Regions from separate parts of the Aeromonas bivalvium genome, predicted to be linked through region 3. Evidence: riboswitches for the same ligand, from Rfam matches in the RefSeq annotation. Region 3 holds a riboswitch; each other region holds the start of a gene.
What was found. Region 3 has a riboswitch for cyclic di-GMP ahead of gbpA (N-acetylglucosamine-binding protein GbpA). Riboswitches for the same ligand answer to the same signal wherever they lie in the genome.
Positions count from the first base shown of each region.

Region 1: it holds a riboswitch for cyclic di-GMP, as region 3 does, so the genes downstream of both, ACEUCR_RS14025 (sigma-54-dependent transcriptional regulator) here and gbpA (N-acetylglucosamine-binding protein GbpA) in region 3, are expected to answer to the same signal.
Region 2: it holds a riboswitch for cyclic di-GMP, as region 3 does, so the genes downstream of both, ACEUCR_RS06530 (glycosyl hydrolase family 18 protein) here and gbpA (N-acetylglucosamine-binding protein GbpA) in region 3, are expected to answer to the same signal.
Region 4: it holds a riboswitch for cyclic di-GMP, as region 3 does, so the genes downstream of both, ACEUCR_RS07105 (glycosyl hydrolase family 18 protein) here and gbpA (N-acetylglucosamine-binding protein GbpA) in region 3, are expected to answer to the same signal.

Region 1 covers NZ_JBGXBV010000005.1:283,550-287,062, forward strand. The annotation lists gene fliFL (lateral flagellar M-ring protein FliFL) at 1-586, opposite strand, end outside; gene fliE (flagellar hook-basal body complex protein FliE) at 649-975, opposite strand; gene ACEUCR_RS14025 (sigma-54-dependent transcriptional regulator) at 986-2,251, opposite strand; cyclic di-GMP riboswitch class I at 2,496-2,583, opposite strand; gene lfhA (lateral flagellar biosynthesis protein LfhA) at 2,776-3,513, opposite strand, start outside.
Region 2 covers NZ_JBGXBV010000001.1:1,435,952-1,439,464, reverse strand. The annotation lists gene ACEUCR_RS06535 (hybrid sensor histidine kinase/response regulator) at 1-1,450, shown strand, start outside; cyclic di-GMP riboswitch class I at 1,636-1,723, shown strand; gene ACEUCR_RS06530 (glycosyl hydrolase family 18 protein) at 1,839-3,513, shown strand, end outside.
Region 3 covers NZ_JBGXBV010000003.1:176,987-180,499, reverse strand. The annotation lists gene ACEUCR_RS10255 (methyl-accepting chemotaxis protein) at 199-1,857, shown strand; cyclic di-GMP riboswitch class I at 2,135-2,220, shown strand; gene gbpA (N-acetylglucosamine-binding protein GbpA) at 2,286-3,513, shown strand, end outside.
Region 4 covers NZ_JBGXBV010000001.1:1,561,076-1,564,588, reverse strand. The annotation lists gene gltX (glutamate--tRNA ligase) at 1-843, shown strand, start outside; tRNA gene ACEUCR_RS07130 (tRNA-Ala) at 1,080-1,155, shown strand; tRNA gene ACEUCR_RS07125 (tRNA-Ala) at 1,184-1,259, shown strand; tRNA gene ACEUCR_RS07120 (tRNA-Ala) at 1,323-1,398, shown strand; tRNA gene ACEUCR_RS07115 (tRNA-Ala) at 1,458-1,533, shown strand; tRNA gene ACEUCR_RS07110 (tRNA-Ala) at 1,574-1,649, shown strand; cyclic di-GMP riboswitch class I at 2,011-2,093, shown strand; gene ACEUCR_RS07105 (glycosyl hydrolase family 18 protein) at 2,209-3,513, shown strand, end outside.

The DNA.
Region 1 (3,513 bases), on a different contig from region 3:
TGCTGCCGGCCACCAGGTTGGCGATGGCCTCGACCTGGCCCGCTTCCATCGACTGGCCCGGTTGCAGGTCCAGCATGACGGAGGCGCTGGGTTTCTCTTCGTCCCGGCCGACGAACAGGGTGCGCTTGGGAATGGCCAGGTGCACCCGGGCACTGCGCACCGCATTGAGGGAGATGATGGTACGCGCCAGCTCCCCTTCCAGGGCGTGACGATAGCGCGCCCCTTCCATGAACTCGCTGGTGCCAAGGCCCGTCACCGCATCCAGCCCCTCGAGACCGGATGGCATGGCGGCACGCACCCCGCGGGCCGCCAGGGCCATGCGGATGTGGGCCAGCTGGTTTTCCGGCACCAGCACCTGACCCGAGCTCTTCTCGAGCCGAAAAGGGATCTGCTCCTTCTCCAGCATCTCCATGATGTTGGCGGTGTCGTACAGTTCCTGTTTGCCGTACAGGGGCACGTAGTTCTTGCTGGCGGTCCAGAGGATCACCACTATGGTCCCCGCCACCGTGGCGGCCAGCAGGGCTATGGTCAGGATGGATTTGTTGTCACGGGACAGGCTGCGCCAGCTCTTGAGCCACGCCCGCATACGCTGTTGCACGCCCAGGATTTCCCCTTGCGAACCACTCACCAGTTCAGTCATCAGTAACCTCAGAGCGGCATGCGCATGATGTCGTCAAACCCTGTCATCAGCTTGTTGCGCACCTGCATCAGGGCGGAGAAGCTGAGGCCGGCTTTCTGACTGGCCACCATGGCCCCGACCAGGTCATCGCTCTGACCCGCATCGACCGCCGTCATCAGACGGGAGGAGATGTTCTGCTGCTCGTTGACCCGATTGATCACATCCCGCATGGCATTGCCAAAGGAGACCTCCTGTCCCCCCTGGGGCGCGATCTCGGGCAGTTCGCGCGTTACCCGCGTCATCTCCTGCATCTGTTGCAGCAGGCTGGTCTGCTGCGACATCATTTCAATCTTCACTGGCTATCCCTCAATTTTGAATCTGGAGTTCAATGTCTATGCCCTGCTCGCGCATCGCCGCCAACTTGTAGCGCAGGGCCCGGGTCGTCATGCCCAGGGCCTCGGCCGTGCGGGTGCGATGGCCGCTGAAACGGCGCAGGGTCTCCAATACGAACTGGAACTCGGCGTGGCGGCGGGTCTCCACCAGCCCGTCCGGGGGCGACAACGGCTCTGGCTGGCCCGGCTCTGCTCCCCCTGCCCCACCGGGCAACATCAAATCGATTGCCTGAATATGCAATCCTCGCGCCATGATGAGCGCCCGCTGGATGACATTGTCCAGTTCACGCACATTGCCGGGCCAGCGGTAGCTCAGCAGCTGCTGGCGCGCCTGCTGGCTCAGCCAGTAGCCCTGCCTGGGTGCATAACGGGCGATGAAATATTCAGCCAGCGGCACTATGTCCCCCGGCCTGTCCCGCAGGGCGGGCCAGCTCATGGGCAGGACATCGAGGCGATAGAAGAGATCCTCGCGAAACAGCCCCTCCCCCACCTGGGTACGCAGGTCCTTGTTGCTGGCGGCGATGATGCGCACATCCAGGTTGATCAGTTGATGGCTGCCCAGCCGCTCCACCTGCCGCTCCTGCAATACCCGCAGCAGCTTGGCCTGCAGTGCCAGGGGCAACTCGGAGATCTCGTCAAGCAGCAGGGTACCGCCCTGGGCCTGCTCGAACTTGCCGGGCTGGGCCGAGCTCGCCCCGGTGAAGGCCCCCTTGGCGTGACCGAACAGGATGGACTCGATCATGGGCTCGGGGATGGCGGCGCAGTTGATGGCGACGAAGGGCCCGTCTGCCCGGGGGGACATGTCGTGGATGTAGCGTGCCAGTCGCTCCTTGCCGGTACCCGATTCACCGCCGATGAGGATGGTGGCCTGGGTCTTGGCCGCCCGGCGAGCCAGCTGCAACACCTGACGGCTGGCACCGGACTCTGCGATGAGATCCGGGATCGGCTGGCGCAGGCGCAGGGCGCAGCGGATGGCGTCCAGCATCTGCTGGCGAGCGAATGGCTTGATGATGTAATCGATGGCGCCGGCCCCCATGGCCTCGGCGGCCAGATGGCCCTGATGCTCGTTGACCAGGATGACACTGTCGGTGTCGGTCAGCTTGCCCAGAAATCCCTTGAGGTTGTCGATGGGCGTGCTCACGTCCAGCAACAGCAGGTCGACTCTCTCTTCCTCCAGACAGGCCCGTGCCTGTCTGGCCGAATCGACCCTGGATACCCGATATCCCGAACTCTCCAGCATGGCCAGCACCTCTTCCCCGGCAGAAGAGTCTGGCTGAAGCAATAACAGATGAGGGTGCGCCCCAATGCCCGCTGGCGCTGGGGTGCATTTCAGAGAAACGTCCGAAAGCATATGAACCTGAACCTGTGATTGTGTGGTCGTCAATCAACAGAACTGAAGCGTCAAAACCGAGGAAGGAGTACACCACCGGTACGCCGCGCGCGCATCGGTTTGCCAATAGGTGTCATTCGTGACGGTACCTATCCCTGGTAACCCCGCTATCGTCGGCATGGATGCCATTAGACCGGAGGCTTTGCGTCCTGACTTTTCAGTTCAGTTTGCCTTTTTCATGCGATCTGCCCTCGCAAGGGCAGTCAGACTGGCGAGGGGCCGGCCTGAATAGCACTCATCAAATTGTTATAATTATCAGCAGGTTTTGACGTCCAGCGTCAAAACACGGCGCATCATAACAAGTTGCCATGACAGTTCAAGGACATATGCGGAATAGATTTTTCCTATCTGACTGAGATCACGGGCCTTTTGCTTCACCCCAGGGTGCCGATCACTTCCACCCTCAGCTCTTCCGGGATCTCGTTGTAGGAGAGCACCCTGAGCCCCTTGGCGAAAGAGGCCGCATAGCGGGCCAGCAAGGGCCTCAGCTGGGGCATGACCACCAGCACGGGAGGGTGACCCTGCTGCTGCAGCTGCTCCTTGACCAGGGGCATGTGCTGTTGCAGCTGGGACAACAACTGGGGATCGACCGGGAAGCTGTCCAGCGCCACCTTGCCCTGCTGCTGGGACTGGTTCATGGCCGCCAGCAGGGTCTGCTCCAGCCGATCGTCCAGGGTGAAGGTGGCCAGCTGCTCCCGCTGCCCTATCACCTGACGCACTATCTGGCGCTTGAGGGCGCAGCGCACGTCGGCCGCCAGCAGCACGGGATCCTTGGTCAGCTCGCTCGAGTCGAGCAGGGTGGTCGCTATGGTACGGATGTCGGTCAGGCTCACCTGCTCCCTGAGCAGTTGCCGGAATACCCTGAGCTGCTGCATCTGGCTCAGGGCCAGATTGAGCTCCTCCGCCAGACGGGGAGAGAGGGTCGCCAGATACTGGCCCAGCTTGCCCACCTCATCGTGACCGAACAGGGTATCGAGCTGTTCCCGCAGCAGCTTGCTGGCATGGGTGGCGATCACGGTGGCCGAGTCCACCACCGAGTAGCCCAGGTTGAGGGCCTTGGCCTTGTGATCCGGGGCTATCCAGACCGCATTCATGCCGTAGGCGGGATCCTG
Region 2 (3,513 bases), on a different contig from region 3:
CCGCTACAACGCCGTCAAGGGGCTGTGCGGCCCGGGGGAGGTCGAGGCCCATGTGGCGCGCCGGGTCGGCTTCATGCGCCGTGGCAGCGCCCATCTCTCCTCCCGTGAGCGGCCCGATGGCCGGGTGATCGAGCTGCAGGGCAACCCCATGCCGGGGGGCGGCTTCGTGATGACCTTCGCCGACATCACCCCGTTTCGCGACGCCGAGCGGGTGCTGAGGGAGGCAAACGAGCATCTGGAGTCGCGGGTGGCCGAACGGACCCGCGAGCTGTCGGCCCTCAACAGCCAGCTGCGGGCGGTCAACGAGCAAGTGGAGCGGGCCAACCAGTCCAAGAGCCGTTTCCTGGCTGCGGTGAGCCATGATCTGACCCAGCCGCTCAATGCCGCCAAGCTGTTCACCTCCTCCCTGCTCGAGACGCTGCCCGGGGAGGGGGAGGCGGCTCGCCTCGCCCATCATATCGACGATGCCCTGGGGGCCACCGAGGATCTCATCACGGATCTGCTGGACATCTCCCGGCTCGAGGCGGGCAAGTTCAAGGCCAGGAAGCTCGACTTTGCCCTGGCGGAGGTGTTTGACAACCTCAAGGCGGAGTTCGGGGTGCTGGCCCGGGCGGGGGGCATCGAGTTTGCCGTGGTGGACACCCGCCTGGCGGTCCACAGCGATGCCCGCCTGCTGCGCCGTGTGCTGCAAAACTTTCTCACCAATGCGTTTCGCTACAACCCGGGGGGCCGGGTCCTGCTCGGTTGCCGCCGCCTGGGCCAGCAGCTGCGCATCGAGGTGTGGGACACGGGGCCCGGCATTCCCCAGGACAAGCAGGAGGCCATCTTCGAGGAGTTCCAGCGACTGGATCACTCCCGCACCGCCCGCGAGCAGGGGCTTGGCCTGGGGCTCGCCATCGCCCGGGGCATCTCCCTGGTGCTGGGGCATCCTCTGACCCTGCGCAGCTGGCCCGGCGCCGGCTCAGTGTTTGCCATCACCCTCAACCTGGCCAGTCGTCCCCTGGTGGCCAGGGCGACGCCCGCGCCCCAGCTTCGTCATGACAGCCAGCTGGCGGGAGTGAGGGTGCTCTGCCTCGACAACGAGCCCGAGATCCTGGTGGCCATGGCGTCCCTGCTGGGGCGCTGGGGCTGCGAGGTGCGCTGCGTGCAGGATTTGGCCCAGGCCCAGATCCTGGTGGCGAGCTTCAGGCCCGACCTGGTGCTGTCCGATTACCACCTGGACGACGGCAAGACAGGATTGCAGGCGCTGCACATGCTGCGCCTCGCCCTTGGCAAGGAGCTGGGGGGCATCATCATCAGCGCGGATCGCAAGAGCGAATTGCAGGCCCAGATCCGCGAACATGGCTATGGCTACATCAGCAAGCCGGTCAAGCCCCTCAAGCTCAGGGCGTTGATGAACAGCATGGTGGGGACCGGGAAACTTGATGATGATCACGAATTAACACATTAGTCCTCTGGCAATGGGCAAGCAACTTGGCAGAGGATCTCCACAAAAATGGCGCTTAATGCCGGTAAAAAGGCGCTTTTTTGTGCTGTTTGAATCCCTGCGACAAGGGGTGACTCGCAGGGAGGGTTTGCCTGAGCCCCCCGGGTGGCCTATATTGCCCAGGCGATTTTTTTTATCGCGAATCAAGTTGTGCCAAAGGGCAAACCGGTCGAAAGGCCGGGACGCAAAACCTCCGGTCTAAGGGTCTGTCGTACCTAAGATAGCGGGGTCACCACAGGGTTGTGTTTCCCACCGGACGCCAAGCCGGGGCGGGGATGTTGTCTGTGTTACCTGTCTGACATGCGTTGCCTTTTTCGTGACCAAAATGAGAAACGAAATAAGGATATTCAACATGTTAAGTCCAAAACCTTCCCTGCTGGCCCTCCTGGTCGCCGGCAGTTTTGCCGCCTCGGTGCAGGCTGCCGCCCCGGGCAAACCCACCATAGGCTGGGGTGAGACCAAGTTTGCCATCGTCGAGGTGGATCAGGCCGCCACCGCCTACAACAAGCTGGTGACCGTCCATGCCGACGGCGCGCCGGTCAGCGTGAGCTGGAACCTCTGGTCCGGTGACGTGGGCCAGACCGCCAAGGTGCTGCTGGACGGCGTCGAGGTGTGGAGCGGCCCGTCCGGCGCCTCCGGCACCGCCAACTTCAAGGTGACCAAGGGCGGTCGCTACCAGATGCAGATCGAGCTGTGCAACGCCGATGGCTGCACCCGCTCCGATCCCAAGGAGATAGTGGTTGCCGACACAGATGGCAGCCACCTGGTGCCCCTCAACGCCCCGCTGCAAGAGAACAACAAACCCTACGTCAACAAGTCCGGCAAGGTGGTGGGGGCCTACTACGTGGAGTGGGGCGTCTATGGCCGCAAGTTCACGGTGGACAAGATCCCGGCTCAGAACCTGACCCACATCCTCTATGGCTTCACCCCCATCTGCGGCGGCAATGGCATCAATGATGGCCTCAAGAGCATAGAGGGCAGCTTCGAGGCGCTGCAGCGCGCCTGCGCCGGTCGCGCCGACTTCAAGGTGGCCATGCACGATCCCTGGGCCGCCATCCAGATGCCCCAGGGCAACCTCAAGGACTTCGATGAGCCCTACAAGGGCAACTTCGGCAACCTGATGGCATTGAAGCAGGCCCACCCCGACCTCAAGATCCTGCCCTCGGTGGGCGGCTGGACCCTCTCGGACCCCTTCTATTTCCTCGGTGACAAGACCAAGCGCGACACCTTCGTCGCCTCGGTCAAGGAGTTCCTCCAGACCTGGAAGTTCTTCGACGGGGTAGACATCGACTGGGAATTCCCGGGGGGATCGGGTGCCAACCCCGACCTCGGCGCCCCGAGCGATGGGGCCACCTATGTGACCCTGATGCAGGAGCTGCGGGCCATGCTCGACGAGCTGGAGGCCGAGACGGGTCGCCAGTACGAGCTCACCTCGGCCATCAGCGCCGGTGGCGACAAGATAGCCAAGGTCGATTATCAGGCGGCCCAGCAGTACATGGACCACATCTTCCTGATGAGTTACGACTTCAATGGCGCCTGGACCAATGCCGAGCTGGGTCACCAGACCAACCTGTTTGCGGCCAGCTGGGATCCGGACACCAAGTACACCACGGACAAGGGGGTCAGGGCCCTGCTGGATCAGGGGGTGACCCCGGGCAAGATAGTGGTCGGCGCCGCCATGTATGGTCGTGGCTGGACCGGGGTGAGCGGCTATCAGGCGGGCAACCCCTTCACCGGCACCGCCACCGGCCCGGTCAAGGGCACCTGGGAGAACGGCGTGGTGGACTATCGCCAGATAGTGAACGACTACATGGGCGCCGGCTGGGAGCAGGGTTATGACGAGGTGGCCGAGGCCCCCTATGTGTTCAAGGCGAGCACGGGGGATCTCATCACCTTCGACAACGACCGTTCGGTCAAGGCCAAGGGGCAGTACGTGCAGGCCAATCAGCTCGGCGGCCTGTTTGCCTGGGAGATCGACTCGGATAACGGCGACATCCTCAACGCCATGCACGAAGGGCTGGGTCACG
Region 3 (3,513 bases):
ATGATGCGCCGGGATGCGCCAGATCACGCTACCAAAAGCCAGGGTTGATGTCTGCTAGCTATACTGGCTGCCAAAAAACCCAAATGGATACTAGTTATCACAACCATATGAAAGTTAAATAAATATAAGCATGAAACAATCAAGGCCAGCTCGTTGACCGGCCATCAACAGACCCGCACGAGAGACAAGGAAAAGACTATGTTCAAGCTCGGTGATATCGCAGTGAGTCGCAAATTGATGCTGCTGCTCTCAGTGGCATTGCTCGGTTTCCTCGCACTGCTGCTCATCTCCGCCAGTGCCCTGCATCGCAACCTGATGAGCGAGCGGGAAGCCAGATTGCAGGCGGTGCTGGATCTGGCCATGAGCCGGATCCAGACCCTGGCCGCCACCCTCCCCGCCTCGGAAGCACAGGCCCAGGCCAAGGCCATGCTCGACAGCATGCGCTTCGATGGCGACAACTATCTGTTCGTGCTGGACGAAAACCGCCATGTGGTGGTGCATCCCGCCAAGCCCGAGCTGGTCGGACGGCCGATGGGCGAGCCCGGCGTCGCCGCCGAAGCCCATTGGCTGCGCATGGTGGATCTCGGCAAGGGCGGCCGGCAGGGTCGGCTGGAATACCAGTGGCGCTCTCCCACCGGGGAGACGGCCCAGAAGATGACCCTGGTGGCCGGCTATCAGCCCTGGGGCTGGATCCTGGGGTCCGGCCTCCTGCTGCAGGACATAGAAGCCACCATCTGGTCCCAGTATGAGCTGATGGGAGGGGCCACCCTGCTGGTGATCCTGCTGATGGGGCTGCTGGGCCTGGCCATCAGCCGCTCCATCGTCAACCCGCTGGCGGCCATCAACAAGGCCATGGCCCGGGTAGCGGCCGGGGATCTGGTGGTCAACATACCCGTGCACGGCAAGGATGAGCTGGGAACCGTCGCCCACTCCACCAACCAGGGACTGGATGCCATCCGCCGCGCCCTGCTGGAGGCGAGCCAGGGAGCCCGCAACGTGGCGGACGCCGCCCTGCGCATCGCCGCCTCCGCCGAGCAGACCAATCAGGCGGTCAACAGCCAGCGGGATCAGCTGGCCCAGCTCGCCACCGCCATGAACGAGATGAGCGCCACCATCTCGGATGTGGCGGGTCATGCCGAGAACACGGCCCGCGACACCCAGGACGCCACCAACGAGGCCGGGCTCGGCAACGAAGACGTCCACGCCAGCGTACACGGCATCCAGACCCTGGCCACCGAGGTGGAGCAGGCCACCCATCAGGTCAATCGCCTCAAGGAGGGGGTGATGCAGATAGGGGAAGTGACCGCCGTCATCAGCGCCATCTCGGATCAGACCAACCTGCTGGCCCTCAACGCCGCCATCGAGGCGGCCCGGGCCGGCGAGCAGGGCCGCGGTTTTGCCGTGGTGGCCGACGAGGTGCGCCAGCTGGCCAGCCGTACCCGCCACTCCACCGAGGAGATCCAGAGCACCATCACCCAGTTGCAGCAGCGGGCGGTCACCGCCGCCAGTGCCATGGACACCAGCCGCAAGCTGGCGGAGAGCAGCGTCGGTCAGTCCGAGAAGGCGGGGCAGGATCTCTCCCTCATCGTCAGTCACATCCAGCACGTGAGCGACATGGCGACCCAGATAGCCACGGCGGCGGAGCAGCAGAGCATGGTGGCGGAAGACATGAACCGCAACGTCAGCGGCATCAATGACTCGGCGCTCGAGATGTCCCAGGCCGCCTCCCAGCTGGCCCAGGAGAGCGAGCTGCTGGCCGGACTGTCGCGCAGCCTGGACGAGCGACTGGCGGCCTTCCGGCTTGGCAGCGCCATCTCAGCGGATCAGGCGCCGGAGCACACTCGCCAGCACGCCTGATCCGCCAGCGCCGCTGCGCGTCAGCGCACGTCCCGCCCCACCGCCTCTTCTGCCCGCCATGCTGGCAGAGGAGGCGGCCACCACTGCGCCAGGGCCCCCCTTTGTCGCCATCATCAGGCTGAGTGTTCAGGCCTTCCTCCACAGACAAATGGCAAAACAAGCCGTTAAGCGACGACGCCAGATCGAGCGGGTCAAGCTGTCAACTTTGACACTTAATTATTTAACAAAAAATAGTCATGATGGCACTGCCGCCCAATGCGGCACCATGACCCTTTCAGTAGTCATTTGGCAAACTGGTTGAAAGGCCAGGACGCAAAGCCTCCGGTCTAAAGACATGCCGTCCAGGATAGCGGGGTTACCACACCCAGGTGTGTACCGGGGATTTCCCCAGCCAAGGTGACTGCCCACATCACCGAACAGAGGAATGTATGGCAGCAAAAATTCGACTCAATCATGTGGCTGCGGCGCTGGCGCTGCTGGCCAGTGGCGGCGTGCTCGCCCACGGTTACATCAGCCAGCCGGAGGGACGCAACGCCCTGTGCAAGACCGGCGGCAACATCGGCTGCGGCGCCATCCAGTGGGAACCCCAGAGCCTGGAGGCGCCGTCCGGCTTCCCCGATGGCGGCCCAGCCGACGGCCAGATCGCCTCGGCCGGGCATCCGCAATTTGGCGAGCTCAACGCCCAGACCAGCGATCGCTGGACCAAGCGCAATGTGCAGGCCGGCCCCTTCAATATCAGCTGGACCTTCACCGCCAACCACGTGACCCGCAACTGGCGCTATTACCTCACCAGGCAGGACTGGAACCCGAACCAGCCCCTGACCAGAGACGCATTCGATCTCAACCCCTTCTGCGTCATCGACGGCAACATGGTGCAGCCCCCCAAGCAGGTCACCCATGAGTGCACCCTGCCGGCGCGCACCGGCTATCAGCTCATCCTCGGGGTCTGGGAGGTGGGCGATACCACCAACAGCTTCTACAACCTGATCGACGCCCGTTTCGATGATGGCACCCAGCCGCCGCTGAGCTGGAGCCAGGCCGGCACCATCTACCCCTCCATCGATCTCGCGGCCGGTGACAAGGCCAGGACCCGGGTGTTCGATGCCGGCGGCGAGCGGGCCGATCTGCAAACCGTGCTGACCATAACCGACGCCGAGCAGGGCCTGAAGAACAACTGGGCCCACGCCCTGGCAACCAAGATCAATGCCGAGCAGAGCCAGATCCGCGCAGGGCAAGGGGCCGACGGCCAGTTCAACCCCGTCTACGGTCAGAACCCCATCTACCTCAAGGCCGGCAGCAAGCTGCAACGGGTCGAGATCCAGCTCGAACAGCAGCAACCGCCGGTAGGCAACAGCATCAGCGTCAGCGGCCTGGGGAGCGACTACCCGCTCGACAACGGCAAGGTTACCCTGAGCTTCACCGTCACGGCCGAGGGGGATCTCGCCGTCACCACTACCCTGTATGACCATGGCGGCGTCGCCAGGGGGCAGAGCAGTGCCGACATCAAGGACGGCAGCCAGGGTTTCACCCTGGAGGCCACGGGCCTGAGTGCGGGCCACCACCAGCTGGTGATCGAGGGCAGGCCCAAGGCAGGAGGGGAAGTGGTGCAGCAGACCCTGGATCTGATGTTCAAGGCGCCGACCAGCGGCGACTATC
Region 4 (3,513 bases), on a different contig from region 3:
ATGGAGATCACCCACGTGGTGCGTGGCGAAGACCACATCAACAACACCCCGCGCCAGATCAACATCTACAAGGCCCTGAACGCGCCTGTGCCTGAGTTCGCCCACGTCTCCATGATCCTGGGGGACGACGGAGCCAAGCTCTCCAAGCGCCACGGTGCGGTTTCCGTGATGCAGTACCGCGACGATGGCTACCTGCCGGAAGCCCTGCTGAACTATCTGGTGCGTCTGGGCTGGTCCCACGGCGATCAGGAGATCTTCAGCCTCGACGAGATGATCAAGCTGTTCAGCCTGGATGCCATCTCCAAGTCCGCCTCCGCCTTCAACACCGACAAGCTGCTGTGGCTGAACAACCACTACATGCGCAGCCTGGACCCGGCCTATGTGGCCAAGCACCTGGAATGGCACATGGCCGCCCAGAACATCGACACCAGCAAGGGCCCGACGTTGCCTGCGGTAGTCACCCTGTTGGCCGAGCGCTGCAACACGCTAGTGGAGGTGGCCGCCCAGAGCCGCTACCTGTTCGAAGATTTTGAGGCCATCGACGAAGCGGCCGCCAAGAAGCACCTGCGCGGCGTCGCGGCCGAGCCGCTGACCCTGGCCAAAGCCAAGCTGGCGGCGCTGGAGACCTGGACCACCGAAGCGCTGCACGAGCTGATTGAAGCCACTGCCGCCGAGCTGGGTCAGGGCATGGGCAAGGTCGGTATGCCGCTGCGCGTGGCCGTCACCGGTCTGGGTCAGTCCCCCGGCATCGATGCCGTGATGGCGCTGGTGGGCAAGGAGCGGGTGCTCGCCCGCATCGACCGTGCCCTGGCTTACATCGAAGCGCGGATGGCCGCCGAATAAACATCGGCCATGGCGTGAAAAGGGCCTCCTGACGGGGGCCCTTCGTATTTTGGCCTCAAGCGGATTTGCGACGTAAAACAGCGACATAGCGACGAGGTTGGCGCTAAAAACAGCTAACTGCCTGAATTTTGACTAAACGATTCAACAGGCGAGAATTTTGGGTTGACAGCAAAGCGGTCGATGCCTATCATGCGCCTCCGTTGCCAGAGATAACTTTGGTAGCGCCGAGGTGAGTTGGGGTTATAGCTCAGCTGGGAGAGCGCTTGCATGGCATGCAAGAGGTCCGCGGTTCGATCCCGCGTAGCTCCACCAAATTCTCCTCGAACAATCTGGAATCAAAGGGGTTATAGCTCAGCTGGGAGAGCGCTTGCATGGCATGCAAGAGGTCCGCGGTTCGATCCCGCGTAGCTCCACCAGGTTCCTGATTGACATGAAGTACCCAGGGCAGTGCGGTGTGTATCACCCATGCCGACCTTTGTGGGGTTATAGCTCAGCTGGGAGAGCGCTTGCATGGCATGCAAGAGGTCCGCGGTTCGATCCCGCGTAGCTCCACCACTATTTGCAGTAAAAGGCAAACGGCCGCCAGAACCGCTTGTCTAATGAAGAAAGAATTTGGGGCTATAGCTCAGCTGGGAGAGCGCTTGCATGGCATGCAAGAGGTCCGCGGTTCGATCCCGCGTAGCTCCACCAAATTCAGAGTGAAGGTCTTGACCTTGATTAGCCACAACTTGGGGTTATAGCTCAGCTGGGAGAGCGCTTGCATGGCATGCAAGAGGTCCGCGGTTCGATCCCGCGTAGCTCCACCAAATTCTCGTCACGAGAAGCTAAAAGGCCACCGCATCGCGGTGGCCTTTTTGTCATGGGCGCGTCAGCGCGGCCCCATGATCTGCCTCTACCCGCATCCGGCGCTCGCCGGCACACTCCCGGCAAACACCAAATTCATATGGCGCCATGAGGTGGCTCACAATTTCGCGTCATCACCCCCTGCTTCATGATGGCGGAAAATTTGCAGTGGCAGGCTGACAAGGCGGCTATGTGCCGGGCGTTGGCGACACGATCGCCGCCGTTAGCCGGTTTCCTCGTTGCCCAGCAAACATATTTCTCCTTGTGAATGAAGATTGAGCATTTGCGCCGGGCTTTCTATACTCGAGCCGTTCCTCACGGAACCCAGGTAAAGGGCAAACCGGCAGTGATGCCGGGACGCAAAGCCTCCGATCTGCCTCATTGAGCCAGACAGCGGGGTTTCCCGGGGTGACATGAGGGTATGTGGCCCCGTCCAAGGCCTGTTGTCGTTCCCTTTTTCCTCCCTGTTGCGATTGCGCTTTCCCGGTCTTAACGCCAAGACAAAACAAGGATGATAACAATATGCAACAGACCCTCAGGCCCAGCAGGCTCGCCATGCTGGTTGCCCTTGCGGCCATGCCCGCCTGGGCGCAGGCCGCCTATCCCGCCTATCAGGCCGGGACTGCCTATCAGGCTGGCGATATCGTCAGCAACGTCGGCAACCTCTATGAGTGCAAGGCGTTTCCCTATTCCGGCTGGTGCGGGGCTTCCCCTTACCACTACGAGCCCGGGGTCGGTGCCGTCTGGACCGATGCCTGGACCCTGTCTCAGGACCCCAACCCGCCCGGGCCTGAGCTGCCTGAGCTGACCCTATCTTCCCCTGCCGCCGGCAGCTCGGTGAGCGAAGGGGCCGAACTGGCCCTGGCCGTGACCCTGACCGGTGGCAGCACAGCGGTCGCCCAGGTGGTCTACCTGGTGGATGGCAGCCAGGTCGCCGTGGCCACGGCAGCCCCCTGGTCCGCCAGCTGGTCCGCCAGCGGCGTCGGCCCCCATCAGGTCACGGCCCGTGCCCTGGACAAGGATGGTAACAGCCTGGATGAAGCCCAGGTCGCCGTGACCGTGACCGCCGTGGTGGCCCCCGAGGCGCCTCAGGTCAGCATTGCGAGCCCCGCCGCGGGTGCCAAGCTGACCCTGGGCCGCGCCGTCACCGTGACCGGCAATGTCACCGATGCCAACGACGATGTGGCCAAGGTCGAGCTGTATGTCGATGGCAAGAAGGTATCTGAAGACAGCAGCGCCCCCTGGCAGCTGGGCTGGACCCCGCAAACCAAGGGCAGCGCCGCCCTGACCCTGGTTGCCGTGGACAGCCAGAGCCTGTCCGGCGAGTCGGCTCCCGTGTCGGTCAGCGTCGAAGAGGCCGCCCTGCCGCCCACCGGCGGCAATCTCTCCTGCGACGTGCGCCAGATCTACCGCGCCGACGGCAGCGAGTGCATGGGGGATGACCATGGCCGCCGCGTCATCGGTTACTTCACCTCCTGGCGCACCGGCAAGAATGGTCTGCCCTCCTATCTGGTGGGCGACATCCCCTGGGACAAGATCACCCACATCAACTATGCCTTCGCGGCGGTGGACGAGCAGAGCCATGTCATCAAGGTGGATGATTCCGCCACCAAGATGACCTGGGACGGAGTGCCGGGCGCCGAGATGGACCCCGAATTTGCCTACCAGGGCCACTTCAACCTGCTGTCGAAGTACAAGAAGCAGTATCCGGACGTGAAGACCCTGATCTCGGTCGGGGGCTGGGCCGATACCCGCGGCTTCTACACCGCTACCACCAAGGGCGACTGCTCGGTCAACACCGCCGGCATCAACGCCTTCGCCGATTCG